Regions from separate parts of the Streptomyces sp. NPDC051218 genome, predicted to be linked through region 2. Evidence: riboswitches for the same ligand, from Rfam matches in the RefSeq annotation. Region 2 holds a riboswitch; the other holds the start of a gene.

The links. Region 2 has a riboswitch for cyclic di-AMP ahead of ACIBCK_RS32055 (M23 family metallopeptidase). Riboswitches for the same ligand answer to the same signal wherever they lie in the genome.
Positions count from the first base shown of each region.
Region 1: it holds a riboswitch for cyclic di-AMP, as region 2 does, so the genes downstream of both, ACIBCK_RS13150 (M23 family metallopeptidase) here and ACIBCK_RS32055 (M23 family metallopeptidase) in region 2, are expected to answer to the same signal.

Region 1 covers NZ_JBITEU010000003.1:487,012-502,119, reverse strand. Annotated here, with positions in the region: gene ACIBCK_RS13200 (ATP-binding protein) at 1-986, opposite strand, end outside; gene ACIBCK_RS13195 (sucrase ferredoxin) at 1,015-2,016, opposite strand; gene ACIBCK_RS13190 (citrate synthase family protein) at 2,053-3,327, opposite strand; gene ACIBCK_RS13185 (citrate synthase/methylcitrate synthase) at 3,436-4,611, shown strand; gene ACIBCK_RS13180 (hypothetical protein) at 4,810-5,046, opposite strand; gene ACIBCK_RS13175 (DUF6082 family protein) at 5,193-5,753, opposite strand; gene ACIBCK_RS13170 (CobW family GTP-binding protein) at 6,074-7,126, shown strand; gene ACIBCK_RS13165 (DNA topoisomerase (ATP-hydrolyzing) subunit A) at 7,127-9,580, opposite strand; gene ACIBCK_RS13160 (M16 family metallopeptidase) at 9,823-11,169, shown strand; gene ACIBCK_RS13155 (pitrilysin family protein) at 11,166-12,551, shown strand; cyclic di-AMP (ydaO/yuaA leader) riboswitch at 12,772-12,934, shown strand; gene ACIBCK_RS13150 (M23 family metallopeptidase) at 12,947-13,750, shown strand; gene ACIBCK_RS13145 (GntR family transcriptional regulator) at 13,964-14,650, shown strand; gene ACIBCK_RS13140 (HPr family phosphocarrier protein) at 14,793-15,074, opposite strand.
Region 2 covers NZ_JBITEU010000011.1:387,084-402,191, forward strand. Annotated here, with positions in the region: gene ACIBCK_RS32000 (hypothetical protein) at 1-86, shown strand, start outside; gene ACIBCK_RS32005 (DEAD/DEAH box helicase) at 375-2,714, shown strand; gene ACIBCK_RS32010 (amino acid permease) at 2,839-4,386, shown strand; tRNA gene ACIBCK_RS32015 (tRNA-Lys) at 4,497-4,569, shown strand; gene ACIBCK_RS32020 (GAF and ANTAR domain-containing protein) at 4,690-5,382, opposite strand; gene ACIBCK_RS32025 (ANTAR domain-containing protein) at 5,477-6,205, opposite strand; gene ACIBCK_RS32030 (ANTAR domain-containing protein) at 6,202-6,945, opposite strand; gene ACIBCK_RS32035 (GAF and ANTAR domain-containing protein) at 7,323-8,063, shown strand; gene ACIBCK_RS32040 (alginate lyase family protein) at 8,553-9,764, shown strand; tRNA gene ACIBCK_RS32045 (tRNA-Met) at 9,831-9,904, shown strand; gene ACIBCK_RS32050 (PP2C family protein-serine/threonine phosphatase) at 10,009-11,163, shown strand; cyclic di-AMP (ydaO/yuaA leader) riboswitch at 11,366-11,512, shown strand; gene ACIBCK_RS32055 (M23 family metallopeptidase) at 11,524-12,612, shown strand; gene ACIBCK_RS32060 (aldo/keto reductase) at 12,754-13,698, shown strand; gene ACIBCK_RS32065 (PrsW family intramembrane metalloprotease) at 13,695-15,071, opposite strand.

The DNA of each region.
Region 1 (15,108 bases), on a different contig from region 2:
TCGAGCTCGCGGCCCAACTGCTCCAGTTCGGTGCGGTCGCGCAGGGTGGCGACGGCGCCTCCGTCGTCCGTGGGCATGCGGTTGGCGACCAGGACGCGCTGCCCGCGGACCGTCAGGAGGTCGGTGCCGGTGACCCGTCCGGCGAGCACGTCGGTCGTACGCCCCGGGCCGAGCGTGGTGTCGAGCGGTTGTCCGATGGCCTCCGCACCGAGGCCGAGGAGGCGCTGGGCCTCGTCGTTGAGCAGGCGGACGCGCCCCGCGCGGTCCAGGGCCACCACGCCTTCGCGGATGCTGTGCAGCATGGCCTCACGCTCCGCGAGAAGCGCCGAGATATCGGAGAAGGCCAGGTCACGGGTCTGGCGTTGCACCCTGCGTGAGATCAGATAGGCGGCGAGGGCGCCCACGGCGAGGGCTCCGCCCGCGTAGGCGAAGAGCCCGGGGATCGCGTGGATCAGCCGGGCGCGGACACTGTCGTACTCGATGCCCACGGAGACGGCGCCCACGAGGTCCCCGTCGATGTCCCGCAGCGGCACCTTGCCGCGGGCCGATCGGCCCAGGGTGCCGTCGTCGATCTCCATGACCGCGTCCCCGGCGAGTGCCTCGCTGGGGTCGGTCGAGACGACCTGGCCGATCTCGCCGCGGTCGGTGTGGGACCAGCGCACACCTTCCTTGTTCATGATCACGACGTACTCGGCGCCGCTGGCTCGCCGGATGCGTTCGGCTTCCGTCTGAACGGGTCCGTCGACGGTCGGCTTCGAGGAGCGCAGGTCGTCGGCGATCCGCGGCTGGGCGGCCGTGGTCTGCGCGATGGCGAGCGCGCGGCGCATCGCCTGGTCGTCCAGCTGATCGCCGAGCGGCGCGAGGAAGAGCCCCGTGGCGAGCACGGCGACCCCGGCGGCGATCGCCAGCTGCATCAGCAGGACCTGCGAGAAGACGCGCCGCGGCAGGCCGAGGCGGAGTCGTCGGGCAGGGGAGGTCGGGCTCATGTGTACGAACGGTACGGCGAGCGCGGGGCTACTCCGAAGTCACTGTGGCGGGGATCTCCTGTGCGACTCCGTACGCGACCGGCCGCACCGCCACGACATCCATGCGGGCCGGGGACGCCAGGGCCGCGCCGCAGCTCTCGGGCCGCGGCGGGGCCGAGGCCCCCTGCGCGACCGTCACGCGCCAGCGCCGTCCGTCGGTGTGGGCCACCGTCACGTCCCAGTGCGCGCCTGTGCCGTCCCGGGAGCCTGTGCCGTCCCGGGGGCCCGTGCCGTCGCGCGGGGCCGTCTCGTGCGCGTGGACGACGCTCAGGGCACCTGCGGCGTGCTCACCCGCCGCGGTGCGCACCGCGAGCTCGGCGGCCTGGCCCGGACGGCCCCACGCGGAACTCCCCCGGCAGCCTTCCGTGACGACGCGGCCCGTCCGCACCCCTTCGAGGATCTCCTTGACGGCGGCCTGATCGGAGCGGCCGTACGCGTAGCCGTAGGGCAGCACGAGCAGCGTGGGGGAGAAGCGGTGGCCACCCAGATGAGTGACTTCCCAGGCGCCCTGTTCACCGGATGTGGCGAGCTCGGCGGCGAGCGGCCTGCCCAGGAGCGCGCAGCAGCGGTCACGTTTGCCGTTCGTGCAGACCAGGGCGAGCGGGGAACCCGTGTGCGGGGTGCCGAATCCGCCGTGGTCGCCCGCGCCGAGAGCGGCGAAGTCGAGGTCGAGCAACTCCTCCGGCCGGTCCGTGACGTGACCGCGCAGCCAGGTGTTGCCGGGCACGGTGTGGGCCGCGTACACCCTCCGGCGTGCCGGGGGATGGCTGTCCGCGTGGCGGCCGGGACGGCGGATGAGCGCGATGCGTACGCCCGTTCCCTCGGCGGCGGCCTCCAGGGCGCGGCCGACCTCCGGATCCAGGTGGCTCGAAGTGAGTGCCTTGGCGCCCCACGGGCCCGGTTGTTCAAGGAGCAGCCAGGTCCTCGCGGTGGCCGCGGTGCCCGCGAGAGACTCGTCCAGATCCCGCGAAGCGGTGGCGCACGTACTCACAGAGGCGAGCCTAACCCGCGTCGGGTCCGGGGCGATTCAACCGGCGTCGGGCGCGGGCATCGGCTGGGGTGGACGCAGCCCGACGTACTGCCCGCTGGGGCGCATGCGCAGCGGACGCTCCTCGTACTCCTCCAGGGCGTGCGCGATCCAGCCAGCCGTGCGCGCCACGGCGAAGATCGTCTCGCCCGCCTCGGCGGGCATCCCGGACGAGGCGGTCAGGACGGCGAGGGCCAGGTCGACATTGGCGTGCAGGTCCGTGTGACGGGCCGTGGTGGCCACCACGTCGCGGGCCGCCGCCAGGGCGGGGCCTGCCTTGGGGATGACCTCCAGGAGGGCGAACAGGGCCTGCGCGCGCGGGTCGTCGCCGGGGTAGAGGCGGTGGCCGAGGCCCGGGACGCGGCGGCCGGCGCGGAGTTCGTCGGCCACTACGGGGGCAGCGCTGCCCCGGTCGAGCACGTCGAGGAGCATGCGGTGCGCGAGGCCGCTCGCCGCGCCGTGCAGGGGGCCCTCCAGGACGCCGAGGCCTGCCGACACCGCCGCGTACGGGTGGGCGCGGGCGGAGGCGGCGACGCGGACGGCGAGCGTCGACGCGGCGAGGTCGTGGTCGACGAGCAGGGCGAGCGCGGTGTCCAGGGCGTGCAGGGAGGCCTCGTGGGGCTGTTGGCCGCTGAGCCGTGCCCAGAGCTGATGGGCCAGAGGGCCGTTGTCCCGGTGGGCGCGGCTTACCGGGGGCAGCGCCGTCACGAGGGTGGGGATGAGGGTGCGTGCGGTGCCGATGACGGCTTCTTCGGAGAGGTCGAAGCGGAGGGGGTCGGCTGCCGCGGCCGAGATGGCGGCCACCCTCAGGCGGTCGGTCGGGCCGCTGTGCTCGGGCAGCGCGTCGACGGCGCGGCGTGCGGCGCTCGCGGATTCCTCGGGGGCGGTGAAGCGGATGCCGGGGCGCATGTCGCCGGTCCACAGCCACTCGGCGACCTCTTCGTAGGAGTGCGCCAGGGACAGGTCCGTCGCGTCTACGCCGCGGTAGTAGTAGCGGTCCTTGTCGATGAGCGTGATGCGGGTGCGGACGGAGAGTTCGCTGCTCGCGGAGGTGGCGGCGGGTTCCCGGCGGTTCTTGCGGGCGAGCGACTCGACCTCCTTGGCGTCGAAGGTGCTGCCTCGGGAGCCGGGGCCGCGGCGGCTGCTGAGCTGGCCACGGCTCACGTAGGCGTACACGGTCTCCGGCTTGACGCCGAGGAGTTCGGCGGCCTCCCGGGTGCTCAGGCGTCGGCCTTCTCGCGGGGTGGTGGTCGGGGCGGCCTCTTGATCCGTCATGGGCATCACCGTATCCATTGCGTCGAACATTGATCCAATCAATATTGACAGAAAATGAGTCAAGCATGGACAGTCGAATCAAGTCCAGGGAGGAAGTCGAGGAAGAACATGCCGATCAATGGCTCCACCACCAACCCCACCGCCCCCGTGGAGGTTCCCCGCGGGCTGGCGGGCGTCGTCGTGACCGAGACCCGGCTCGGCGACGTCAGGGGACACGAGGGCTTCTACCACTACCGCCAGTACTCGGCCGTGGAGCTCGCGCGGACCCGCGGCTTCGAGGACGTCTGGCACCTGATGTTCCGCGGCGAACTGCCGGACGCGGGGCAGCGAGCCGCCTTCGCGGCGCAGACCGCGGCCTTGCGCCGGCTGCCCGACGAGGTGCGCGCCGCACTGCCCGCCATAGCCCGTGCCAGCGCCCTGTCGGGGCCGCTCTCCGGACTGCGTACGGCCCTGTCGCTCTTCGGTGCGGCCAAGGGCTTTCGGCCGGTGTACGACATCGACGGTGACGGGCGCCGAGCTGACGCGCTCGCCGCGTCCGCTGTCGTGCCGACCCTGCTCACTGCGCTGTACCGGCTCGGCCAGGGGCTCGACCCCGTGGAGCCCCGCGACGACCTCTCGTACGCGGCCAACTACCTCTACATGCTGACGGGTTCGGAGCCGGACGCGGATCGGTCTCGGGCGGTCGAGCAGTACTTGATCTCAACCATTGATCATGGGTTCAACGCGTCGACGTTCACGGCGAGGGTGATCACCTCGACGGGCGCGGATGTCGCGGCCTGCCTGGTGGGCGCGGTGGGTGCCCTCTCGGGCCCGCTGCACGGCGGGGCGCCGAGCCGCGCTCTCGACACTCTGGATGCCATCGGCACCCCCGATCGCATCGACGGCTGGATCCGCGAGCGGGTGCTCGCGGGGGACCGCATCATGGGGTTCGGCCACCCCGTGTACCGCACGGAGGACCCGCGTTCGCGCATGCTGCGGGGCATCGCGCAGCGATTCGGCGGACCGATGGTGGAGTTCGCGATCGAGGTCGAGCGCCAGGTCGAGACGATCCTCGCCGAACTGAAGCCGGGCCGCGAGCTGCACACCAACGTGGAGTTCTACGCGGGAGTGGTCATGGAACTGTGCGGCCTGCCACGCGAGATGTTCACGCCTACGTTCGCCGCGGCGAGGGTGGTGGGCTGGGGGGCCAACATCCTGGAACAGGCGGAGGACTCGAAAATCATCCGGCCTGCGGCGCGGTATGTGGGGCCTGCGGCACCCGAGGCGGTTCCGGCATGCGGCTGAGCGTGCCACGGGGGTGCACGCTCAGCTGATCTGCCCGCGCTGGTCGGCCACACGCAGATCGCGTGCGCTGCACGCCAGTTGGCTCGACGCACCATGGTTCCCTCCCCCTGGAGTCCGCGGGATTCTTCCCTCGGCGCCGGGGGGTGGGAAACCGTACGACGGCAGTCAGGGCCGGGTCTGCCTGATCGCCAACTACCGCTACAGATCCGGGATTTCGGCCTTGGCGCGGACCAGCGTCTCCCGGCTCACGATCACGATGCGTTCGTAATCCGCTCGCGATGCGTCGGGCGGAAGTTCCTTCTCGAGCGCCGATGTTGCTTCTGTGCCGATGACAGCGAAGTTTCCGTCGCTGAGCTCGAAAACATCCGGGCACGACTGTCCTGAGGCGCTACCCCGCTGCTGCGGAGAGGCACCGATGCGGCGCACGATCTTCAACGGTATCCCTCGAGAGCGTTTGGGGGGCTCGCACCTGGGGTAAGGCGCGCGCCTACCCTAGGGACTGCTGATGCCCGAGACAAGCTATGTCAACCCGGCGTGTCAAGAGGGTGTTACGCGGCGGTTGGCGCTCTCGGAACTCTGAACTATTCGGCGTCGTAAGGGGGTTCGCCCACCACCCACCACTCGTCGGTGTCCGCCTCCTCCAGATCCCGGATGAGTTTGTCGACCATTCGGCCCAGGCGGGCCTCGTCGGAAGCGTCCAGCAGGCTGGCTCTGTGTGGCTGAGTTGCCTTCCAGTAGCTGCGGAAGATGGGGTTCTGGCAGATCAGGCGCAGGTGTCCGTGCACCTCTTCCCAGGTGAAGTTGCCGAGGCGCCAGAACAGCAGTGCGTTGGTGTACACGGCGTTGGCGAACAGGTACTGACGGAGGGTCCGGGTATCGAGTGTCACGTCGAAGGTGTCCAGGACGGCCGCCAGGTCAGGGTCGTCCATCGCCTTGCTGAGCATGTCGAACTGCAGTCGCTGCTGCGCGATCAAGGTGGCGTTGTGCTGGTGCTCGGGCTGTTCTGTGCACGCGGTACGCAGCCGCAGCGCCCCGTGCTTGCGTTGCTGAGCGGTCAGGGCCGTCAGGGCCCCGACAGCGAAAGCAAGGCCCGCGGTCGCCGCGGACCCCAACCCCCGTATCCCAGATTTCTGTGTGGCCATGTCAACCCCCGAATCGGCGACCGTCCGCCGGTCGTCGGATGCGGGTCGACAGGGTGAGGACCGGCGAGCGATGGGCGGCGCGCTTGCCGCCTTCCAGGATGCCGAGCGGCTCTGATCGGCTGGGAGGCGGAGAGGAGGCGCACGGAAGGCAGCTGTGGTCGCGTGTCCCGACGCCGTGCCAGATGTGTGCCCCGCCTGCGCCGCTAACAATCGTTCACTTCGCGGCGTTTCTACGCGCTCGTATGCTGGGGCGGCATTCAATCGTCGTACGGGAGCCGGTGCTCGCGCCGGTGCACGCGTCAGGGTGAAAGGGTCGCACGTTGACTCAGCGGAACGCCGGGCAGATCCCGGTCCTCGTCCTCACCGGCTTCCTCGGTTCCGGCAAGACGACCCTGCTCAATCATCTGCTCCACCGCAGCGGCGGCACCCGGATCGGGGCGATCGTCAATGACTTCGGGGCCATCGAGATCGATGCCATGGCCGTCGCAGGGCAGCTCGGGGACTCCACCGTTTCGCTCGGCAACGGGTGTCTCTGCTGCGCCGTGGATGCCAGTGAGCTCGACCTGTATCTGGACAAGCTTGCTCAGCCCTCAGCCCGGATCGACCTCATCGTCATCGAGGCCAGCGGGCTCGCCGAGCCGCAGGAGCTCGTGAAGATGGTCCTGGCCAGCGAGAATCCGCACATCGTGTACGGAGGGCTCGTCGAGGTCGTCGACGCCGCTGAGTTCGACTCCACCCGGGAGCGGCATCCCGAGGTCGACCGGCATCTGGGGATCGCGGATCTTGTTGTCGTCAACAAGGTTGACCGCGTCGCAGAGGGCGAGCGGGAGCGGGTCATCGGCGTCGTCCGCGGGTTCACCGATCGCGCGGCCGTGGTCGGAGCCTCGTACGGGCGCGTCGATGTCGAGATGCTCCTCGACCGCAAGCCCGTGGGGGAGCGGGTCGGACAGCTCTCGTTTGATGACCTGCACAGTCATCAGCAGGACGAGGGTCACCACGACCACCTGCACTCCGCCTACGAGAGCCTCTCCTTCTCCTCCGAAGTGCCCATGAGCCCCCGCCCGTTCATGGCCCTCCTCGACAGTCGGCCCGAGGGGCTCTACCGCATCAAGGGGTACGTCGATTTCGGCGCGGCCGACCCGCGCAACAAGTACGCCGTGCACGCCGTGGGGCGGTTCCTGCGCTTCTACCCCGAGCCGTGGGCACCGGGAGAGCCCCGGCTCACCCAGCTCGTCCTCATCGGGTCCGGCATCGACGTACAGGCTCTGGAGAAGGAGCTCGAGGCGTCACGTGAGTACGCCCCACAGGGCAGTGCCGATGAGCACAGCATGTGGGGCGTACTGAGGTACGTACAAGAGCCGCAGGGCGACTGACTACACCGGGCCCGCCACCGCGGCCACCGGCTTCGACAGGGAGACTCCCGAGCCGTCACGGCGCGGGTCGATCTCCGGCAGCTCCGCCGGCAGGCCGCTGCGCTGGGCCGCGAGCGGCGGCGTCGGGCCCGCCCACGCGAAGCTCAGGCAGTCCTCGCCCTTCAGGAACCGCTGGACCCGGACGCCACCCGTGGCACGGCCCTTGCGGGGGTACTGGTCGAACGGCGTGACCTTGGCCGTCGTCTGCACCGAGTCGTCGAGCGTGCCGCGCGAGCCCGCCACCGTGAAGACCACGGCGTCCACGGCAGGATCCACCGCCACGAAGGAGATGACCTTGACGCCGTCCGCGAGCTTGATGCCTGTCATGCCGCCCGCGGGCCGCCCCTGCGGGCGCACCTGCGAGGCCTGGTAACGGAGGAGCTGGGCGTCGTCCGTGATGAACACCAGGTCCTCCTCGCCCGTGCGCAGCTCGGCCGCACCGACGATCCGGTCACCGTCCCTGAGGGTGATGACCTCGAGCTCTTCCTTGTTGGACGGATAGTCCGGCACCACGCGCTTGACCACGCCCTGCGCCGTGCCGAGGGCGAGGCCCGGCGAGGACTCGTCCAGGGTCATCAGGCAGATCAGCTTCTCGTCCGCCTCCAGGGAGAGCAGTTCCGAGACGGGTGCTCCTCCGGAGAGGTTCGGTGCCGCGTGCGTCTCCGGGAGCTGCGGCAAATCCACTACGGAGAGGCGCAGAAGCCGGCCCTCGGACGTCACCGCGCCCACCTCGCCCCGCGCGGTCGCCGGGACGGCGGAGACGATCACGTCGTGCTTGACGCGCTTGGTGTCGCTCTCGGCGAGCGGGTCACCGTTGGCCGTACGGGCGAGGAGGCCCGTCGAGGAGAGGAGCACGCGGCACGGGTCGTCGGCCACCTGAAGCGAGACCGTGGGCGCCGGGGTGCTCGCGGACTCCAGGAGGACCGTGCGCCGGTCCGTGCCGAACTTCTTGGCCACGGCGGCCAGTTCGGTGGAGACCAGCTTGCGCAGCTCCGCGTCCGAATCCAGGATGCGGGTCAGCTCGTCGATCTCGGCGTTGAGCTTGTCGCGCTCGGACTCCAGCTCGATACGGTCGAACTTGGTGAGGCGGCGCAGCGGCGTGTCGAGGATGTACTGCGTCTGGATCTCGCTCAGCGAGAAGCGCTCCATCAGGCGCTCCTTGGCCTGCGCGGAGTTGTCGCTGGAGCGGATGAGGCGGATGACCTCGTCGATGTCCAGAAGGGCGACCAGAAGCCCCTCGACCAGGTGCAGCCTTGCCTGCTTCTTGCCGCGGCGGAACTCGCTCCTGCGCCGCACGACGTTGAAGCGGTGGTCGAGATAGACCTCGAGGAGCTCCTTGAGGCCGAGCGTGAGGGGCTGGCCGTCCACCAGGGCGACGTTGTTGATGCCGAAGGACTCCTCCATCGGCGTCAGTTTGTACAGCTGCTCCAGGACGGCCTCCGGGACGAAGCCGTTCTTGATCTCGATGACGAGGCGCAGGCCGTGCGAGCGGTCGGTGAGGTCCTTGACGTCGGCGATGCCCTGCAGCTTCTTCGAGCCGACCAGGTCCTTGATCTTCGAGATGACCTTCTCGGGGCCTACGGAGAAGGGCAGTTCGGTCACGACCAGGCCCTTGCGGCGCGCCGTCACATTCTCCACGGCCACCGTCGCGCGGATCTTGAAGGTGCCGCGCCCTGATTCGTACGCGTCCTTGACCCCGGACAGGCCGACGATCCGGCCACCCGTGGGCAGGTCCGGGCCCGGCACGAAACGCATCAGCGTCTCCAGGTCGGCCCCGGGGTGCTTGATCAGGTGGCGGGCGGCGGCGATGACCTCGCCGAGGTTGTGCGGCGGCATGTTCGTCGCCATGCCGACGGCGATGCCCGAAGCGCCGTTGACCAGGAGGTTCGGGTAGGCCGCCGGCAGGGTGACCGGTTCCTGCTCCTGGCCGTCGTAGTTCGATTCGAAGTCGACGGTGTTCTCGTCGATCGACTCCGTCATCAGGGACGTCGCGTCGGCCATCTTGCACTCGGTGTACCGCATGGCGGCCGGCGGGTCGTCGTTGCCGAGCGAGCCGAAGTTGCCGTGGCCGTCCACCAGGGGCAGGCGCATGGAGAAGGGCTGGGCCATGCGCACCAGGGCGTCGTAGATCGAGGCGTCGCCGTGCGGGTGCAACTTACCCATGACCTCGCCGACGACGCGGGCGCACTTCACATAGCCGCGGTCGGGGCGCAGGCCCATCTCGTTCATCTGGTAGACGATCCGGCGGTGTACCGGCTTCATGCCGTCGCGGGCGTCCGGCAGGGCGCGCGAGTAGATGACCGAATACGCGTACTCGAGGAAGGAGCCCTGCATCTCGTCGACGACGTCGATGTCGAGGATCTTCTCCTCGAACGACTCGTCGGGCTGCGGGGTCTTCGTGCTGCGGCGGGCCATCGCTGCTGCGGCTCCTTCTCGGTGTCTGCCAGGGCATCAACAAGATCTGACGCCGACCATCAACGGGATCTGACGCCGACCATTGTGGACTGTCCCACTGACAACGCCGACCACGACCCGGACTTCGACCACGACTACGCCGAGCGCGGAGCGGGAACTTCGCCGGTTGTCAGCACGCTTGCATACAGTGGCAGGACTGGCAGAATTTCCAGCTTTTCGCGATCGAAGGGACGTACATGCCCATGGGTCACACGGCCACAGCCGAGGCCGGCTCCGGCGGCCTGACAGCGACCGAGCACCGGCTGGCCAACGGCCTGCGCGTGGTGCTCTCCGAGGACCACCTGACCCCGGTCGCCGCGGTCTGCCTCTGGTACGACGTCGGCTCGCGCCACGAGGTCAAGGGGCGTACGGGCCTCGCGCACCTCTTCGAGCACCTCATGTTCCAGGGGTCGAAGCAGGTGCAGGGCAACGGCCACTTCGAGCTGGTGCAGGGCGCCGGCGGTTCGCTCAACGGCACCACGAGCTTCGAGCGCACCAACTACTTCGAGACCATGCCCACACACCAGCTCGAGCTGGCCCTGTGGCTGGAAGCCGACCGCATGGGCTCGCTGCTCTCCGCGCTCGACGAAGAATCCATGGAGAACCAGCGGGACGTCGTCAAGAACGAGCGCCGCCAGCGCTACGACAACGTTCCGTACGGCACGGCGTTCGAGAAGCTGACCGCCCTCTCGTACCCCGAGGGCCACCCCTACCACCACACCCCGATCGGCTCCATGGCCGACCTGGACGCGGCGACGCTTGAGGACGCGCGGCACTTCTTCCGTACGTACTACGCGCCCAACAACGCGGTCCTGTCGGTCGTCGGCGACATCGACCCGGAGCAGACCCTCGCCTGGGTGGAGAAGTACTTCGGGTCGATCCCCTCGCACGACGGCAAGCAGCCGCCGCGTGACGGCTCGCTGCCCGACATCATCGGCAAGGAGCTGCGCGAGGTCGTCGAGGAAGAGGTCCCGGCCCGCGCCCTGATGGCCGCCTACCGCCTCCCGGAGGACGGCACGCGCGCGTGCGACGCGGCCGACCTGGCGCTCACGGTCCTCGGCAGCGGCGAGTCGTCCCGCCTCTACAACCGTCTCGTGCGCCGCGACCGCACCGCCGTGGCGGCCGGGTTCGGCCTGCTGCGGCTCGCCGGAGCCCCCTCGCTCGGCTGGCTGGACGTGAAGACGTCGGGCGACGTCGAGGTCCCGGTCATCGAGGCCGCCGTCGACGAGGAACTCGCCCGCTTCGCGGAAGAGGGCCCCACCGACGAGGAGATGGAGCGCGCCCAGGCGCAGCTGGAGCGCGAGTGGCTCGACCGCCTCTCCACGGTCTCCGGCCGCGCGGACGAACTGTGCCGGTACGCCGTCCTGTTCGGTGACCCGCAGCTCGCCCTCACCGCCGTCAAGCGCGTCCTGGACGTCACCGCCGAAGAGGTCAAGGCGGCCGCGGCTGCCCGCCTGCGCCCCGACAACCGCGCGGTGCTCGTGTACGAGCCCATCGCCCCCGAGGCCGACGAAGCCACCGACGAGGACGAAGAGGAGGCGGCGAAGTGAGCGAGGCCGCAACGATGCAGTTCCACCCGCAGCCCCAGGCGGGCACCGCACGGCCGTGGGCCTTCCCCGCGCCCGAGCGCGCCACCCTGGACAACGGCCTCACCGTGCTGCGTTGCCACCGCCCCGGCCAGCAGGTCGTCGCCGTGGAGGTCCACCTCGAAGCCCCGCTCGAAGCAGAGCCCGCGGGCCTGGACGGCGTCGCCACCATCATGGCGAGGGCCTTCAACGAAGGCACCGACAAGCACTCCGCCGAGGACTTCGCCGCCGAACTCGACCGCTGCGGCGCCACCATGGACGCGCACGCCGACCACCCCGGCGTCCGTGTCTCCCTCGAAGTCCCGCTCTCGCGCCTCCCGAAGGCGCTCGGCCTGCTCTCCGACGCCCTGCGTGCTCCCGCCTTCGCGGACAGCGAGATCGAACGCCTCGTACGCAACCGCCTGGACGAGATCCCGCACGAGGCCGCGAACCCGGGGCGCCGCGCCGCCAAGGAGCTGTCCCGGCAGCTCTTCCCGGCGACCTCCCGCATGTCGCGCCCCCGCCAGGGCACCGAGGAGACGGTCACGGCCATCGACTCGGCCGCGGTGCGCACCTTCTACGAGAAGCACGTGCGTCCCGCGACGGCGACCGCCGTGATCGTGGGCGACCTGACCGGCGTCGACCTGGACGCCGTCCTCGCCGACACCATCGGCGCCTGGACGGGTGGCACCGCCGAGCCGCGTCCGGTGCCCCCGGTGACCGCGGACGACACCGGACGTGTCGTCATCGTGGACCGCCCGGGAGCCGTCCAGACGCAGTTGCTCATCGGCCGCGTGGGCCCGGACCGGCACGACCGCGTGTGGCCCGCGCAGGTGCTCGGCACGTACTGCCTGGGCGGCACCCTCACCTCACGCCTGGACCGCGTCCTGCGCGAGGAGAAGGGATACACCTACGGCGTACGGTCGTTCGCCCAGGTCCTGCGTTCCGCTCCGGACGGCAGCGGCGCGGCGATGCTCGCCATCAGCGGCTCCGTGGACACCGAGTCCACCGGCCCGGCCCTCGACGACCTGTGGAAGGTCCTGCGCACCCTCGCCGCCGACGGCCTCACGGACGCCGAGCGCGACGTCGCCGTGCAGAACCTGGTGGGCGTCGCCCCGCTCAAGTACGAGATGGCGGCGTCCGTCGCGGCCACCCTCGCCGACCAGGTCGAGCAGCACCTGCCGGACGACTTCCAGGCCCAGCTGTACCGCCAGTTGGCCGAGACCGGCACCGTGGAGGCCACCGCCGCCGTGGTGAGCGCCTTCCCCGTGGACCGTCTGGTGACGGTGCTCGTGGGAGACGCGTCGCAGATCGAGGAGCCCGTCAGGGCGCTCGGCATCGGTGAAGTGAGTGTGGTCACGGGGTGAGTGCGGGGTGCGCCTGAACTGAGTGATAGTCAGGACATATCGGGACCCCAGTGGCGGGAAAACGCTGCTGGGGTCCTCATATGTCCGAATTAGTATGGAGGTTACGTGTCTGACCTGTGGCGTGCGCTACAAAAGCTCTGATCCGTTTGTCGTTTGAAAGATGACCCGCTTAGCGTCTGGTCCGGCTGTTCGTCATGCAGTACGCCGCGCCCGCGGCACCGGACAGTCATCGCCGAGTCCCCGTACGGCGCGAGCCAGGGGAGCCGGGGACCCACATGTCCCTTGGGGTGAATCGGGAACCTCGCCGTGAGGTGAGGGACTCGTAGGAGACCTTCCTGCTCCGAACCCGTCAGCTAACCCGGTAGGCGAGAAGGAAGGAAAGGATCAGCCGCTTCATGGCGTTCACCCGTGCCACCGGGAAGCACCGTCGCCCGAGCCGCCTCACGCGTACGACCGCGAACGTGGCGGGCGTCGCCGCCCTCACCACCACCGGTGTCATCGGAGGCCTGGCCGCTCCGGCGCTCGCCGCCGACGACGCGGTGACTCCCCAGCACACCGGCCTCACCCAGGCGATCTCCGTGGGCGACTCGCTCGCCCAGAGCGTCGACGCGCAGGCCGCTGCCCAGCAGCAGGCCGCCGACGACGCCGCAGCGGCCAAGAAGGCCGAAGAGGCCGCCAAGAAGAAGGCCGAGGAGGCCAAGCGCAAGGCCGAGGCCGAGGCGAAGGCCAAGGCCAAGAAGGAGCGCGAGGCCAAGGAGCGTGCCGCGCGCGAGGCCGAGCGCAAGCGCCTCAACAGCTACGTGTCGCCGATCACCGGCTCGTCCATCTCCACGGGTTACCAGACCGGTGGCGCCATGTGGTCCTCCGGCAGTCACACCGGCGTCGACTTCCACGCCGCGTCCGGCACCTCGGTCCACGCGGTCGGCTCCGGCACCGTCGTCGAGGCCGGCTGGGGCGGCGCCTACGGCAACAACGTGGTCATCAAGATGAACGACGGCACGTACACCCAGTACGGCCACATGTCGTCCCTCGGTGTCACGGTCGGCCAGGCGGTCACTCCGGGCCAGCAGATCGGCCTCTCCGGCTCCACCGGCAACTCCAGCGGCCCGCACCTCCACTTCGAGGCCCGCACCGGCGCGGACTACGGCACGGACATCGACCCCGTCTCGTACCTCCGCTCGCACGGCGTCAACGTCTGATCCCGGAGATCCAAGGCGGTCGCACGAAGCGCACCTGATTCACCGAAAGCCCCGGCTCGTCGAGAGCCGGGGCTTTCGCCGTTCCCGTATCTCCGTTGGCCAAAAGTATCCCCGGATTTCGGCCGACCATCGGAAATTCGGCGGCTCTGCAATAGAGTCGCCGAACAGGCGTCGACAGACCGCGTTTCGCGGGGATTAAGGCGGAGGTCAGTCATGCGCATTCCCGCGCACTCGGTATGCACGGCCATCCGGGACGACATCGTCTCCGGTGTCTACGAACGGGGCGGCCGGCTCACCGAGGAACTGCTCGCGCGCCGCTACGGGGTCTCCCGCGTCCCCGTCCGTGAGGCCCTGCGCACCCTGGAGGCCGAGGGCTTCGTCGTCACGCGCCGGCACGCGGGCGCGTGTGTCGCCGAGCCCACCGAACAGGACGCTGCCGACCTCCTGGAGGTCCGCGCGCTCCTGGAGCCGCTGGGCGCGGCCCGCGCCGCACAGCGCCGCACGGAGGCGCACCTGAAGGTCCTGCGCGGCCTCGTCAGGCTCGGCCAGGAGCGATCGAGGCGCGGCCGGAGCGAGGATCTGCGTTCCCTGGGCGGCTGGTTCCACGAGACGCTCGCCCAGGCGTCCGGCAGCCCCGGCCTCACGGCACTGCTCACCCAGCTCCGGCACAAGATCGCCTGGATGTACGTGGTCGAGGCGTCGGCCGCCCCCGCGGAGGCCTGGGCGGAGCACGCCGCGATAGTCGACGCGGTCGCCCGCGGGGACGCGGAGCGGGCCCGTGCGCTCACCGCGCAGCACACGGAGCGGACGGCAGCCGCGCACCGGCCGCGGTTCGTGCGCCAGCTCTCCGGCGTGAGGGGTTCGCAACCTTCCGTAAACACAGCGGGTCTGCGCCTTTAACAAAGGCGCCGTATACAAAGAAGTGCATAGAAGTGCTATTGGGCGGGGCATTATTTCTGCTGCCCGAATAGCGGAAAGAAAACACTGAAGGGCCCACCCCTATTTCGGGGCAGGCCCTTCGGCGTATGAGTAACAGTCTTTATCAGACGGTCTCGGGAAGCTCCTCGAGGCCGTCCGCGACCAGCTTCGCCAGACGGTCGAGAGCGGCGTCCGCGCCCTCGGCGTCGGAGGCGAGGGTGATCTCCTCGCCACCCTGCGCGCCCAGGCCGAGCACCGCGAGCATGGAGGCGGCGTTCACGGGGTTGCCGTCAGCCTTGGCGATCGTCACGGGGACGCCGGCGGCGGTGGCCGCGCGGACGAAGATGGAGGCGGGTCGGGCGTGAAGGCCCTCGGCCCAGCCGACGTTGACGCGGCGCTCAGCCATGTGTTGCTGCCCTTCCAGATGTCTCACAGTTGTC
Region 2 (15,108 bases):
AGCCGCCGAAGCAGGACGCGCAGCTGGGGGAGCGGTCGGAGGGGCTCAGGTCGCGCGAACCGTCACCGGAGGCGGGGCCCGCTTAGGACGGGGTCGGTCGAGTCCGGCCGACTGTCCGAAAACCCGCTTCGTCGCAGGTGAGGCAAGCTGTAAGGGGTGGAATCGAAGGCGCCCCGGAGGGTGCGGTTTGCCTTCTGGGGGGGTGGGTGCGTATGGTGGTAGATCGTTTGATCCCATTTGCCCGGCGCCGAAAAAGAAGAGCGCCGCGTGGCGCGTACTCTCCCTTGCCGTGGCTGACCGCATCGAGGCGGTCCATTGCGAAATCACGGAGTTGACGGGCGCGTGCCGAGACTCCGGAAGGTTTCGCATTTCGCATGTCCATTTCTCATTCTGACCACGCCGTCCTGCCCGAGAACGAGACGACCGACGAGCTGACGGCTGAGGCCGTCGTCGAGGTCGTCGAGACCGTTCAGGCCGCGGACGTCGTGGAAGCCGCCGAGCAGGTCATCGAGACCGAGGCGGCCGACGAGGCCGACGAGGCCGACACAGCCGCCGAAGAAGCTCCGGCCGGCCCCACCTTCGGTGACCTCGGGCTGCCCGAGGGCATCGTCCGCAAGCTCGCCCAGAACGGCGTGACCGCCCCCTTCCCGATCCAGGCCGCGACCATCCCGGACGCCCTGGCCGGCAAGGACATCCTCGGCCGTGGCCGCACCGGCTCCGGCAAGACCCTCTCCTTCGGCCTGCCGATGCTGGCGACGCTGGCCTCCGAGGGCCGCACCGAGAAGAAGAAGCCCCGCGGCGTCATCCTCACGCCGACGCGTGAGCTCGCGATGCAGGTCGCGGACGCGCTCCAGCCGTACGGCGACGTGCTCGGCCTGAAGATGAAGGTCGTCTGCGGCGGTACGTCCATGGGTAACCAGATCTACGCGCTCGAGCGCGGCGTCGACATCCTCGTCGCCACGCCGGGCCGGCTGCGCGACATCATCAGCCGTGGCGCCTGCTCGCTCGAGAACACCCAGATCGCGGTGCTCGACGAGGCCGACCAGATGTCCGACCTGGGCTTCCTGCCCGAGGTCACCGAGCTGCTCGACCAGGTCCCGTCCGGCGGCCAGCGCATGCTGTTCTCGGCCACGATGGAGAACGAGATCTCCACGCTGGTCAAGCGCTACCTGAACAACCCGGTCACGCACGAGGTCGACAGCGCCCAGGGCAACGTCACGACCATGACCCACCACATCCTGATCGTGAAGCCCCGCGACAAGGCGCCCGTCACGGCCGCCATCGCCTCGCGCAAGGGCCGCACGATCATCTTCGTCCGCACCCAGCTGGGCGCGGACCGCATCGCCGAGCAGCTCTGCGAGTCCGGTGTGAAGGCCGACGCGCTGCACGGCGGCATGACGCAGGGTGCTCGTACGCGCGTTCTTGAGGACTTCAAGAAGGGCTACGTCAACGCGCTCGTCGCCACCGACGTCGCCGCGCGCGGCATCCACGTCGACGGCATCGACCTGGTCCTGAACGTGGACCCGGCCGGCGACCACAAGGACTACCTGCACCGCTCCGGCCGTACCGCTCGCGCGGGCCGCTCCGGCACGGTCGTGTCCCTCTCCCTGCCGCACCAGCGCCGTCAGATCTTCCGCCTGATGGAGGACGCGGGCGTCGACGCCTCGCGTCACATCATCAACGGCGGCGGCACCTTCGAGCCGGAGGTCGCCGAGATCACCGGCGCCCGTTCGATGACCGAGGTGCAGGCCGACTCCGCGGGCAACGCGGCGACCCAGGCCGAGCGTGAGGTCAAGGACCTCACCAAGGAGCTTGAGCGCGCGACCCGCCGCGCGACGGAGCTGCGCGAGGAGGCCTCGCGTCTCACCGCGCGTGCCGCCCGCGAGCGTGGCGACGACCCGGAGACCGCGGTCGCCGAGGCCACCGCCGCCGCCGCCGCCGAGGCCGAGGTCGAGGCCGCTGCCTCCGTCCCGGAGCAGTCGGCCGCTCCGGCCGCCCGCGAGGAGCGCCGTCCGCAGCGTGACGAGCGCGGCAACTACGAGCGTGAGCGCCGTGACGACCGCGGTGGCCGTTCCTTCGAGCGCCGTGACGACCGTTCGTCGGGTGACCGTGGCGGCTTCCGCGGCGGCGACCGTCGTGAGGGTGGCGGCTTCAACCGCGACCGCGGCAACGACAACCGTGGCGGCGGCTTCAACCGTGACCGCAACGACCGTCCCTCGGGCGGTTTCCGTGGCGGCGACCGTCGTGAGGGTGGCGACCGTGGTGGTTTCCGCGGTGGCGACCGGCGTGAGGGTGGCGGCGGCTTCAACCGTGACCGCAACGACCGTCCCTCGGGCGGCTTCCGTGGCGGCGACCGTCGTGAGGGTGGCGGCTTCAACCGCGACCGCGGCAACGACAGCCGTGGCGGCGGCTCCGGCTTCCGTCGCGACGACCGTCCCTCGGGCGACCGCGGTGGCTTCAACCGTGACCGCAACGACCGCGGTGGCTCCGGCTTCCGCCGCGACGACCGCCCCTCCGGCGGCCACCGCGGCAGCGACCGCCCGTTCAACCGCGACCGCCGCGACGACCGCCCCGCGGGCGGCTCGGGTGGCTTCCGCTCCGGCGGCCACGACCGCCCGTCGTACAACCGCAACTCGGGCACGTCCGGCACCGGAACCGGCACCGGCTCCTTCGGCCGCCGCGACGACAAGCCGCGCTGGAAGCGCAACGGCTGACACCTGCTGAACAGCTGAACCGACGGGCCCGCCCCTTCCTGGGGCGGGCCCGTCGGCGTACCCACGCGTCCCCTTTAGCGAAACGTGACGCATGTCATGTCCCTGCCGTGGGCAACGCTCGTGCATGAAACCACCACCGGGCTCACCACCCACCCCCGCGGCAAGCTCGGACGAGGAACGTCTCGCCCAGCTCGGTTACACGCAGGTTCTGGCGCGGCGTATGTCCGCGTTCTCCAACTACGCGGTTTCGTTCACGATCATCTCGGTTCTTTCCGGCTGCCTCACCATGTATCTGTTCGGCATGAACACCGGTGGGCCCGCCCTCATTACCTGGGGGTGGGTCGCGGTCGGGCTCATGACGTTGTTCGTGGGGCTCGCCATGGCGGAGATCTGTTCCGCCTATCCGACCTCCGCCGGGCTCTACTTCTGGGCGCACCGGCTTGCTCCCTCGCGCAGTGCGGCCGCTTGGGCGTGGTTCACGGGGTGGTTCAACGTGCTCGGGCAGGTCGCCGTCACCGCGGGGATCGACTTCGGCGCGGCCTCGTTCCTCGGCGCGTATCTGAATCTGCAGTTCGACTTCCAGGTCACCGAGGAGCGGACGATCCTGCTGTTCGCCGCGATCCTCGTCCTGCACGGTGTGCTCAACACCTTCGGCGTGCGCATCGTCGGGCTGCTGAACAGCGTCAGTGTGTGGTGGCACGTCGTCGGGGTCGCCGTGATCGTCGGGGCGCTCGCCTTCTCGCCCGACTCGCACCAGTCGGCTTCCTTCGTCTTCACCGAGTTCGTCAACAACACCGGGTGGGGGAGCGGGGTGTATGTCGTGCTCATCGGGCTGCTCATGGCTCAGTACACCTTCACCGGGTACGACGCCTCCGCCCACATGACCGAGGAGACCCACGACGCGTCCACCGCCGGGCCCAAGGGCATCGTCCGGTCCATCTGGACGTCCTGGATCGCGGGCTTCGTGCTGCTGCTGGGCTTCACGTTCGCCATCCAGTCGTACGACGGGGCCCGCGAGTCGGCGACGGGGGCGCCGCCCGCGCAGATCCTGCTCGACGCGCTCGGGGCGACCGCGGGCAAGCTGCTCCTGCTGGTCGTCATCGGCGCACAGCTCTTCTGCGGCATGGCGTCCGTGACCGCCAACTCCCGCATGATCTACGCCTTCTCGCGGGACGGAGCACTGCCGTTCTCGCACGTGTGGCACTCGGTCAACCCGCGTACGCGGACCCCCGTCGCGGCGGTCTGGCTCGCGGCGCTCGGCGCGCTCGTGCTCGGGCTGCCGTATCTGATCAACGTCACGGCGTACGCGGCGGTGACGTCCATCGCCGTCATCGGGCTCTACATCGCCTACGTCATCCCGACCCTCCTGCGGCTGCGCAAGGGGGAGCAATTCGAGCGCGGGCCCTGGCACTTGGGCCGCTGGTCGCGCCCGATCGGCATCGTCGCGGTGGCCTGGGTCGGCGTGATCACGGTGCTCTTCATGCTGCCGCAGGTCTCGCCGGTCACCTGGAAGACCTTCAACTACGCCCCGATCGCGGTCCTGGTCGTCCTGGGGTTCGCCGCGACCTGGTGGTTCGCCTCGGCCAGACACTGGTTCCTCAACCCGGACCACGAGCGCACGGCGGCCCGTGACGCGGCACGGAAAGGGGCACCGGACCCCGCCGATCCCTGAGCGCGGACCGCGCCTCCCAGGCCCTGCGCCGAACGCGCGACGGGCCTGGGAGGCGATACCCGATCGGACGACCGGACCTCTGCGGCTATGCTCGGGGGGTGCATCCGCACGGACCGTTAGCTCAATTGGCAGAGCAGTGGACTTTTAATCCATTGGTTGTGGGTTCGAGTCCCACACGGTCTACGGAAAGTAGGTGAGGGGAGACTCCCTCTGACCTGCAACGCAGCGCCCGAGTCGGCTTCGGCCGGCTCGGGCGCTTCCTTGTTCTCGGGGGGCTTGCGGTAGTCAGCTGCGCACGCATCCCTAGTCGAGTTGGTGGGTGTTGATGACCTGTTCCGCCGTGCGCAGCAGGGGCTGATTGTGGCTGAAGGCGTGGGCGCGGAGGCGGACCAAGGCGTCTGCGAGGGTGAGCCCGTCCTTGGCTGCGAGGACACCGGCGGCCATGTGGACGGTAGGGGGGTAGCCCTGTGGTCCGCGCTGGGTGGGCCGGGATCGGCCGGCGAGCAGGTGCGGGTGCTCTTCCAGGGCGAGCAGGGCCAGAATGCGGGCGTAGGCACTGGCCCGCTCCTTCTGGGCGGGGCTGAACGGGGTGGGCTCGAGGCGGTAGAGATCCATGGCGCCGATCGCGAGGGCGCCGATCGTCAGGGGCAGCGCCAGAACGCTGCGGACGCCGTGTTCGCCGGCCACGGGGGCATAGGCGGGCCAGCGGCCGGTCGCCTGGAGCATGTCCGCGGTGTCGACGGGGGCGCGGCGGGTGTAGGCGTCGGTGCATGGTCCTTCGCCGGTGATCAGCTGGGCGTCTTCCACGCTGCGGGCACGCTCGTCGGTGGCGGTGGCCAGCAGGCGTAGTTCTCCGGCGACGACGAGGGTGGCTCCGGCGAAGTCGGCTTCCACGTCGTCGGCGCAGGCCCGGCAGGCGACGGTGAGCGTGACGCCACCGGTGTGAGCAGCGGTGCTGATGCGCTGCCAGGCCGCGGCGTGGTGGTCCTGGTTCACGAGGTGTCCCTATGGCGAGGCAGGCGGCGGGAGAGACACGTCCTTCCGCCGGGGGCTGGGGCGGGTACCTGGCCGGGTGCGCGGTCAGGGTCGGTCAGGGGCGTTGCACAGCAGAGGGGCCGATGGAGCCGTCGATGAGTTGCCTGCAGAGCTCGGCCAGGCTCTGCTGGTGGGCGCGAGCGTGTTGGCGCAGGGCATCAAATGCCTCGTCGAGAGTGGCCTGCCAGCGTTCGGCCAGAATGCCCTTGGCCTGCTCGATGATGATGCGGCTGGAGAGAGCGGCCCGTAGTTGGGCGCGCTCGATGTTGGCGTGGACGACGGTGCGGTGTTGCAGGATGGCGATGGTGGCCACGTCCGCCAGTGCTTGCGCCACCCGCGCGTCACCGTCGCTGAGTTTCTGTTCACGGGAGTCGAAGAGGTTCATTGCGCCCACGGCCTTCCGGCGCAGACGCATCGGCAGGGCGTGGCTGGTGGCGAATCCCGCCTGGCGGGCACGCTCGGCGAAAAGTGGGAAGGCGGCAGTCTCCGCACGGGACTTCAAGGAAATGTTGAAGCGGGCGGTACCATCGCGGTGGCACTCCACGCAGGGCCCCTGGTCGGCCTGGAGGGCGAAGAGTTCCAGCAGCCGGGTGTGCTCGTCCGATGCGGCGATCAGTTGCAGGCCGCCGTTGGGGTCGGCGAGCATGACTCCGACGGCGGAGACGTCGAGCAGCTCGTTGCAGCGGTCGCACAGCGTGTGCAAGAAGTCGATCAGGTCGAAGTCGTCGACAAGGGTGTCCACGGCATCGACCATGGCTGCCAGTAGTTGTTCTTCGCGGGTCATGGCCCTTCATTCCCTTCACCGGCAGGTTCGTCCGGCCCGTTTTCATCATTGTGGAAGGCCAGCCGCCTGGCTACTACGTCCTCGGCTACCTCCAGCAACGGCTTCCCGTGCCGGTAGGCGTGGGCGCGCAGCCGCAGGAGAGCTTGGGCGAGCGAGACCCCGGCCTGGACGCTGATCATTCCGCTGGCCTGGTGGACGGCGGCCCGGTAGAAGTCCGAGGAGTCAGCCGCGGTGGCGAGGGCCTCTTGCTGCGGATCGCTGTCCAGCAGGACAGCGATCAAAGCGTTGGCCACGAGCCAGACGTCGGTCGACGTGGCGTCCGGCAGCGGGCCAGGTGCCGAGCGCTGCAGGGTCATCGTGCCCAGACAGGCGGACCCGATGGCCAGCGGAAAGCAGAAGATCGCGCCGACACCCAGCGCCGTGACCTCGGGCAACAGAGCGGGCCACCGGTCCATCGGCAGACGCGCCACGTCTGCCACCAGGACGGGCCTGCACATAACGGCCACTTCAAGTGCCGGTCCCTGGCCCACCGTGAACTGCAGGTCTTCCAGATCGACGCTGGTACCTGGCGTGGACCACAGCAATTCACTCAGGCCGCCGTCGGTCGGCGCGGAGACGGCGATGCCGTCCACGAGCAGGGCCTGGGCACACAGTTTCGGGTCGGCGCCGATCAGGCCCGGCTCTCCGCGGGAGGGGCGCAGGGTCCGCAATACCTGTGGCAGGTCACTTTCGGTGCCCACTGCTCTCACCTCCCGTGGCTGCCTCAGGAGGGAACCTCCGCGGCGCAGAGGAAGCACTGACGACGCCTCCAGTCTAGGGAGCTTTTCGGCTACGAAGGGTCTTCTCGACATATTGGTGCCGAGGTCGGCGAGGCGGCCGAGTGCCTCCACAAGCTTCTGGAGGGAGCGGGCAGGCGACCAAATGTCTGTGGACGCCGGTGAACGCGAGGCGAGGCGTACGGTGGAGACACAGGCTGCCCGCAGGCGACACCGCTCGCCCACTTCACCCTGACATTGGCTTCCGATCCGGGCAGCGTCGGCGGTGAATGCCGGAGTTCGGACGCCACCATGACTACGCGCTACATCGCCTGCCTGCCTGCTCGCGCACCGAGCCTTCGATGACGGCCGCCCGGCGGGAGGCCGTGATCCTCGCCGCCCGCTACACCAGTGATGACGCCGAACCCGGATTGCGCATCGGCGAGGCGTGCCGGAGGGCCCTGCACAGCGCGTACTCCGTGGGGCTCACACTGGCGGTCGATGCCGCCCTGGCGCAGCGGGTGTCGCTCTGCGCGGTCGGGCCGCTGGCCCGCAAGGGCGAGGAGCTGCAGATCAGTCTCGGAGAAGGCCCGTGTGTACAGGCCCTGAGCCAGCGCGCTCAGGTCCTGGTCGACGATCTCGACGACCCGGCCGCAACCCGGCACTGGCCTGTCTTTGCCCAGCAGGCGAAGGCGCACTACATCCGCGCCGCCTACGCCCTGCCGATCCTCAACGGCGCCGACCGGGCACGGCAGGCCGGCCTCGTCCTCACCCTCTACCGCCACCGGCCCGGCCCGATCTCCGACGCCGACCTGCAAGTTGCCCAGGACCACGCCGACGCCGCAGACCTCCTGCTCCTCGCTACACCCGTGCCGACTGAGGACGAGCTCGTCCACGCCTGGCTCCTGCCCGCGGACGCCGTGGTCCACCAGGCCATCGGCATGATCAGCTACCGCCACTCCCTCACGACCGGCCAGGCCCTCGCCCTGCTGCGCGCCCATGCCCACACCCAGGCAACGCCCTTGACCGGCCTGGCCCGTGCCATCGTCGGCGGCCACGTCACACGTTTCGATCCGCCCGCCTCCGGCGCCGGAGAGAGCTGACGTGGTCCATCCACCGGCAGGCGTTGGGCGGGCTGCCTGAAACGGCCCTCTATCGCGGCTGCCCACGGAGCTTTATCCTGATCCCGGACGCAGGATTCACGTGCTGTCACCGACCACGTGATCCCATCAGGCTCCCAGCCCCCGAGCCGGAACAACACCGAAGCCCGGCTGGAGCCGCATCGCCGACAACACGGCTCCAGCCTCCGCCCTCCCGGCCTGTGGGGGTAATCCCGCACCCTCAACTCCGGGGTGGGCCTGCGAGGATGCGGCGGCAGGGAGCCCCGCACATCCTCATGCTTGGGGATCGCCGTCATACACCGGCGGCGATTCCCAAGCCCGGCCTCACCGGCCGGTCTGTCTCCTTCCGGTCCGCGTTCGACGCGCTCGCGGCTTTGTAGCGCGCGGGGTTTCCGGCTGGGCTTTCGGTTTGCGCCCCCGTGGACCCCGAGTGACGCTGAGCCTGCCAGGTGGCCGATCCGGAGGTTCAGCATGGGTTCCGTACGACGGGCTCTCGTGATGGTGCTGGTGCCGTTGCTCGTCGGAGTCTCGGCGGCCTGCGGTGGGTCCGGGAGCGGAAGCGGCGCGGCGACCGAGCGGGCGCGGCCCGCGGAGCTGGCCTTCGAGCACCCCGGAGTCCTCGTCAGCAAGGCGCAGCTTGACCGCGTGCGCGCCCATGTCGCGGCGCGCGAGCAGCCCTGGATCACGGCGTTCGAGCGGATGCGGGACAGCAAGTACGGTGCCGACGACTACCAGGCCAAGCCGTACGCCGTGGTCGAGTGCCCGGCCGGGGCCCGCGCCGGCCAGGGCTGCGTCGAAGAGCGCGAGGACGCCATCGCCGCGTACACGCAGGCCCTGCTCTTCAACGTCACCGGCGACCGCGCGCACGCCAGGAAGGCCGTGCAGATCATGGACGCCTGGGCGCGGGTGATCACCCGGCACACCGAGGCCAACGCCGGCCTCCAGACGGCCTGGGCCGCCTCCTCGTGGGCACGCGCGGCCGAAGCGGTGCGCTACACCTACGACGGCTGGACCGACGGCGAACTCCTGCGCTTCGAGCGGATGCTGCGCAACGCCTATCTGCCCCAAGTGCGCGAAGGCGCGGCCGACTTCAACGGCAACTGGGATCTCCTGATGGCCGACGCGACCATCAGCATGGCGGTCTTCCTCGACGACCACGAGTCCTTCGAGAAGGCGGTGACCCACTTCAGGACCCGGGTGCCCGCCTACTTCTACCTGGAGTCGGACGGCCCGCTTCCCGTCTCGCCCGCGGGCAGCGGCATCAACACCCCGGAGAAGCTCCAGAAGTACTGGTTCGGGCAGAAGACCTTCGCCGACGGGCTCTCCCAGGAGACCTGCCGGAACTTCAAGCACGCCAGCTACTCGCTCGCGGCCACCGCGCACATCGCGGAGACCGCCTGGCACCAGGGCGTCGACCTGTACGGCGAGGTCAAGGAGCGGCTGCGGGCCGCGCTGGAATTCCACTCCACGTACCAGCTGGGCGCCAAGGCGCCCGACTGGCTGTGCGGCGGCCGGGTGCAGCGCGACATGGGGCCCGACACCGAGGTCGGCCTCAACCACCTGCGCGAGCGGCTGAAGCTGGACCTGCCGCAGACGCAGAGGCTCACGCTCGAGCAGCGGCCCGAGGGGACGGACGACCTGTTCGTGGCCTGGGAGACGCTGACGCACGCGGAGAACGCCTGAGCGAGCGGCCGTCGCGCAGCCGGTTCGCTTTCACTCCCTCTGATGGCGTAGAGTTGCATTCAACGGCGCGGGGTGGAGCAGCTCGGTAGCTCGCTGGGCTCATAACCCAGAGGTCGCAGGTTCAAATCCTGTCCCCGCTACTGAAGACCGAAGGCCCGGATCCAGAAATGGATCCGGGCCTTCGGCGTACCCCGCTCGGCCCACACCGGTCGCCCCGAGCCGCCGCTCCGGGAACCCTGAGTGAGTGGGGCAGCGAGGAGGAAGTGGCGGGGGCGGCAAGCGTCCCGATGTCCGGCACGAGCGGGCGCTCGTACGGGCTCTTCCCCTGCTGCTCATCGTCGTCGGGGTCGTCTACGACGTGTCGACCCCGCCCAGGTTCACCGCCGTGCCCCTCTTCACCGCCGCCCCGCTCGTCGCGGCGCCCTTCTACTCGCTGATCAGCACCGCCCTCATCGGCGTCGGCTCCTGTGCCGCGGTGCTCGCCCTGCACTTCAAGAACGACACCACCACCGACGTGGAGGCCGTCACCGAGCTGATCACGGTGGTGACCGTCGCCGTCCTCGCCGTGCTCATCAACCGTGTCGTACGCCGCAGCGACGAACAGCTCGCCTCCGCCCGCTCCATCGCCGAGGCCGCCCAGCGCGCCGTACTGCCGCAGCCGGACCCACGGATCGGCGGCCTCGACGTCGCGGCGCGGTACGAGGCGGCGGAGGCCGACGCCTTCATCGGGGGTGACCTGTACGCCGTGCAGGACACACCGCACGGCGTACGCGTCATCGTCGGCGACGTACGGGGCAAGGGAATGGGCGCGGTGGCGGCCGTCGCCGTCGTGATCGGGGCGTTCCGGGAGGCCGCCGAGCAGGAGTCCACGCTGGAGGCCGTGGCGCAGCGCCTGGAGCGCGCCCTCGCGCGGGAGGGCACGCGGCGCGACGGGCTCGACGCCTTCGAGGGGTTCACCACCGCCGTGCTCGCGGAGATCTCGCACGGCGACGGTCTGGTGCGTCTGATCAACCGCGGGCACCCGGGGCCGCTGCTCCTGCGCGGTGACGGGCGGCTGTGCGTCCTGGCCGCCACCGAGCCCGCGCTGCCGCTCGGGATGGGGGAACTGGGTGCCTGGCCGGACCGCGCGGACGAGACGGAGTTCCCGCCGGGGGCGATGCTGCTGCTCTACACCGACGGGCTCTCCGAGGCGCGTGACGTCCGGGGTGAGTTCTACAACCCCGCCGCCCGGCTCGGCGGCCGGATCTTCCCGGGGCCCCACGGACCCGACGCGCTCCTGGCGACACTCGTCGAGGAGGTGCGGCGGCACACCGGCGGCGGAGCAACCGACGACATGGCACTGCTCGCGGTGCGGCGGCCGATGTCACCAGCCGTGACCGAAGGACACCACTCCGCATAACAACTGACGCACTGTCAAGGAGATGTGAAGCTCCGGTGCGTGAAGAAGTGGGGTCAACTCGCCCCGTTCCGGACCCCCGTGTCCCGATAAGTACGGGCCAAAGCCGTTAACGATCAGTCGGAACAGCTTGGAATACGACCCTGCTGTCTATTAACGTTCGATAACGCAGCGCGGTCGTCCCAGCCGTCACTCGAGTCGGCTCCGCGCGCACGCGCCTAATCCCGAAAGGGAGCCGGGGAACCACTAATTGGGGTGAATCGGGCATCTGTGCCTCCGTGCCAGATGTTCGTAGGAGACCTTCCTGCTCCGAACCCGTCAGCTAACCCGGTAGGCGAGAAGGAAGGAAAGGAGTGCGCCCCAGTGGCGTCCAACCGCCCTGCCCCCCAAGGCGTGTACGTACCGAACGACGACGATTTCGGTGGGTACGACGATGATTCTTCCTGGGAGGAATGGAATCCCACCGAGGAGTCCATCCGTCCCGTCCGCGGCAGGCACCGCGTCCACAAGCGGAGCGGTGGCGGGCTCGCCCGCAGCTCCACGGTTCTCGGCGTAGGCGTCATCGCCGCCGTCGGCGCGGGCGGCATCGCCACCGCGCAGGGCGGCAAGCCCCCGGTGGCCATCGAGATGCCGGACCTCTCGGCCGTCACGGACTCGCTGCCGGAGGCCAAGTCGCTTCCGGGCGTGGGGTCCTTGATATCCGACGACTCCGACAACTCCGCCGCCGCGGGCCAGAACGTGGCCGTGGCCGCGGCGCCCCTGAGCGCCGCCGGAGTCAGCACCGCCGACGCCGAGCAGGGCACCACGGACGCGGGCGAGGCACTGCGGGCCCGCATCATGGAGCAGGCCGAGAACCAGCAGGACCAGGCGGACGACGCCGTCCAGAAGGCGGCCGAAGAAGCAGCCGTCAAGGAGGCCGCCGCGCAGGCCGCCGCCAAGCAGTCCGCGGCCGAGAAGAAGATCGCCGCCGAGAAGGCAGCCGCCAAGAAGAAGGCCGAGGCCGCCGCGAAGAAGAAGGCCGAGGCGGAGCGCCTGGCCAAGCTCGCGAAGAGCTTCACCCTTCCCGTCGCCTCGTACACGCTCACCGGCACCTTCGGTCAGCCCGGCTCCATGTGGTCCTCCGGCTACCACACGGGCCTGGACTTCGCGGCTCCCACGGGCACGCCCATCAAGGCCATCCACTCCGGCACCATCAAGGAGGCCGGCTGGGCGGGGGCCTACGGCTACCGCACGATCCTCGAACTCGACGACGGCACCGAGCTGTGGCTCTGCCACCAGTCCTCGATGAACGTCAGCGCGGGCCAGAAGGTCACCACCGGCGAGACCATCGGCCGCGTCGGCGCGACCGGCAACGTCACCGGCGCCCACCTCCACCTGGAGGTCCACCCGGGCGGCGACTCCACCGGGGTCGACCCGGCGGCGTGGCTGCGCGGCAAGGGCCAGTCCCTCTGAGGTAACCCCGAACCCCGGCGGTCCTGGCGCCAACCCCCCGGCGCCAGGGCTGCCGGTTCGGCGTACCCACTGCCCGTGCCCGGATGGAATCGGCATCCCGCTGGGCGGAATTCCGTGGTCCGTACAGGCGTTGAGCCCCGTATGACTTCTCTCCGCAAGCTTGGCTCGTCCGACCTCGAGGTCTTCCCGCTCGCCCTGGGTGGCAACGTCTTCGGCTGGACGGCCGACGAGGCGCAGTCCTTCTCCGTGCTCGACGCCTACACCGCCGCGGGCGGCAACTTCGTCGACACCGCCGACGTCTACTCGGCCTGGGTGCCCGGCAACAAGGGCGGCGAGTCCGAGACGGTCATCGGCAACTGGCTCGCCGCGCGCGGCAACCGCTCCGACGTCGTGCTCGCCACCAAGGTCGGCGCCCACCCCGACTACAAGGGCCTGTCCGCGAACACCATCAAGTCCGGTGTCGAGGAGTCGCTGCGCCGCCTGCGCACCGACTACATCGACCTCTTCTACACGCACTACGACGACCCGACCGTCCCCGTCGAGGAGATCATCGGCGCCCTCGACGAGCTGGTGACGTCCGGCAAGGTGCGCGCCATCGCCGCGTCGAACGTGACCCCCGAGCGGCTCCAGGAGTTCCTCGACTTCTCCGACCGCGAGGGCCTCGCCCGCTACTCGGTCCTCCAGCCGCACTACAACCTCGTCTCGCGCGACACGTACGAGGGACCGCTGGAGCAGGTCGCCTCGCGCTCCGGCCTGGCCGCCGTCCCGTACTACGCGCTGGCCTCCGGCTTCCTGACCGGCAAGTACCGCCCGGGTGCGCAGGTCGACAGCGCGCGGGCCGAGGGCGCGGGCAAGCACCTGGACACCGACCGCGGCCTGCGCGTGCTCGCCGCCCTCGACCAGGTCGCCCAGGCGCGCGGCGCCGAGGTCGCGACCGTGGCCCTCGCGTGGCTCGCCGCGCAGCCGACGGTGGCGGCGCCGATCGCGTCGGCCCGTACGGTCGAACAGCTGCCCGCGCTGCTCGCGGTGGGGGAGCTCGAACTGACGGAGGCCGAGGTGTCGGCGCTCACGGCGGCTTCCGCCTAGCCGCGGTAGGGGTTGTACGCGGGGTAGGGCATCGCCGGCTGGGCGTACGGATATCCGTACGGCGGCTGCTGGGGATGGGGCTGCTGATATCCGTACGGCTGCTGGTGTCCGTGCGGCTGCCGGTATCCGTAGGGAGGCGGCATCGGTACGGGCACCGGTGCCGTCGCCTGCGCCGCGTAGGCCAGGGCGGGCCGGGCGGCCTCGCGGCGCTCCCACAGCGCGTGCAGCAACTCCCGCTCCCGTACGACGAAGTCGCCGCCCGCGCGGCCCCGGCGCCCGCGGTGACGCAGGAGCGCCAGAGACGTCGCGTACGTCTCGTACTGGGCGACCGTGCGCGCCGCCGCCTTGCCCTGGGTGTACGAGGCGTAGTCGCGGGCGAGGGTGCGGGCGCGCATCGTGCCGAGGGCGTACGGCTCGGGCGCGGTGAGCCAGCCGGCGATCACGTACGCGGGCAGTTCGGCGCGCACGATGCGCAGGCCGCGCTGTCTGATCCAGATCACCAGCCAGGTGAGCAGTCCGAACGCGGGGAGCATGAACGTCGCGTACACGGCGAAGAAGCCGTAGTCCCCGAAGCCGGCCGAGCCGTTCCACAGGGCGTGCAGGCCCATCGCGAGGAGCAGTCCGCCGAGCGGGAGCAGGACGCGGCGCCAGTTCTGCCGGTCGGCGCTGAGGGCGGCGATGCCGAAGCCGATGCCGGTGAGCACGGTGAACAGTGGGTGCGCGAAGGGCGACATCACGACGCGCACGAAGAAGGTCGCCGCCGTCACGGACGCGAGCCCGGTGCCGCCGTTGAGCTGGTCGGTGCCGAAGGCGCTGCCGAGATAGAGGATGTTCTCGGTGAACGCGAAGCCGGTCGCGGTCACTCCGGCGATCACCACGCCGTCGACGATGCCGGTGAACTCGCGTCTGCGGAAGAGGAAGACGAGCAGTACGGCCGCGGCTTTCGCGCTCTCCTCGACGATCGGCGCTATGACCGTCGCGCCGAGGGTGTCCGCGCTGGTGGGGTCGGCCGTGGCGGTGGCTATCCAGCGGGTCGCGAAGCTGTTCGCGACGATGGCTATGAGGGCGGCGGCGCAGGCCCCCCAGGCGAAGGCGAAGAGCAGATTCCGCCAGGGGCCCGGCTGGACCCGTTGCAGCCAGCGGAAGGCGGCCACCAGGAGCGGCACGGGCAGCGTCGCGAGGCCGAGCCCGACCAGGAAGCCTTCGGTGCCGGTCTGTTCCCTGACCAGGGCCAGGATGACGAGGCCCGACAGGGCGAGCAGGATGACCAGGGCGGCCGCGCGTATCGCCCGGCGTTGCCACCAGCGCGCGTGCCGCAGCCCGGCGGGCCCTGCGGGGGGCGTCGGGTACGGGTGCGGAGAAGGGGTGGCCACCCGTTGACCCTAACGAGGGACGGGGGTGGGCCGCGAC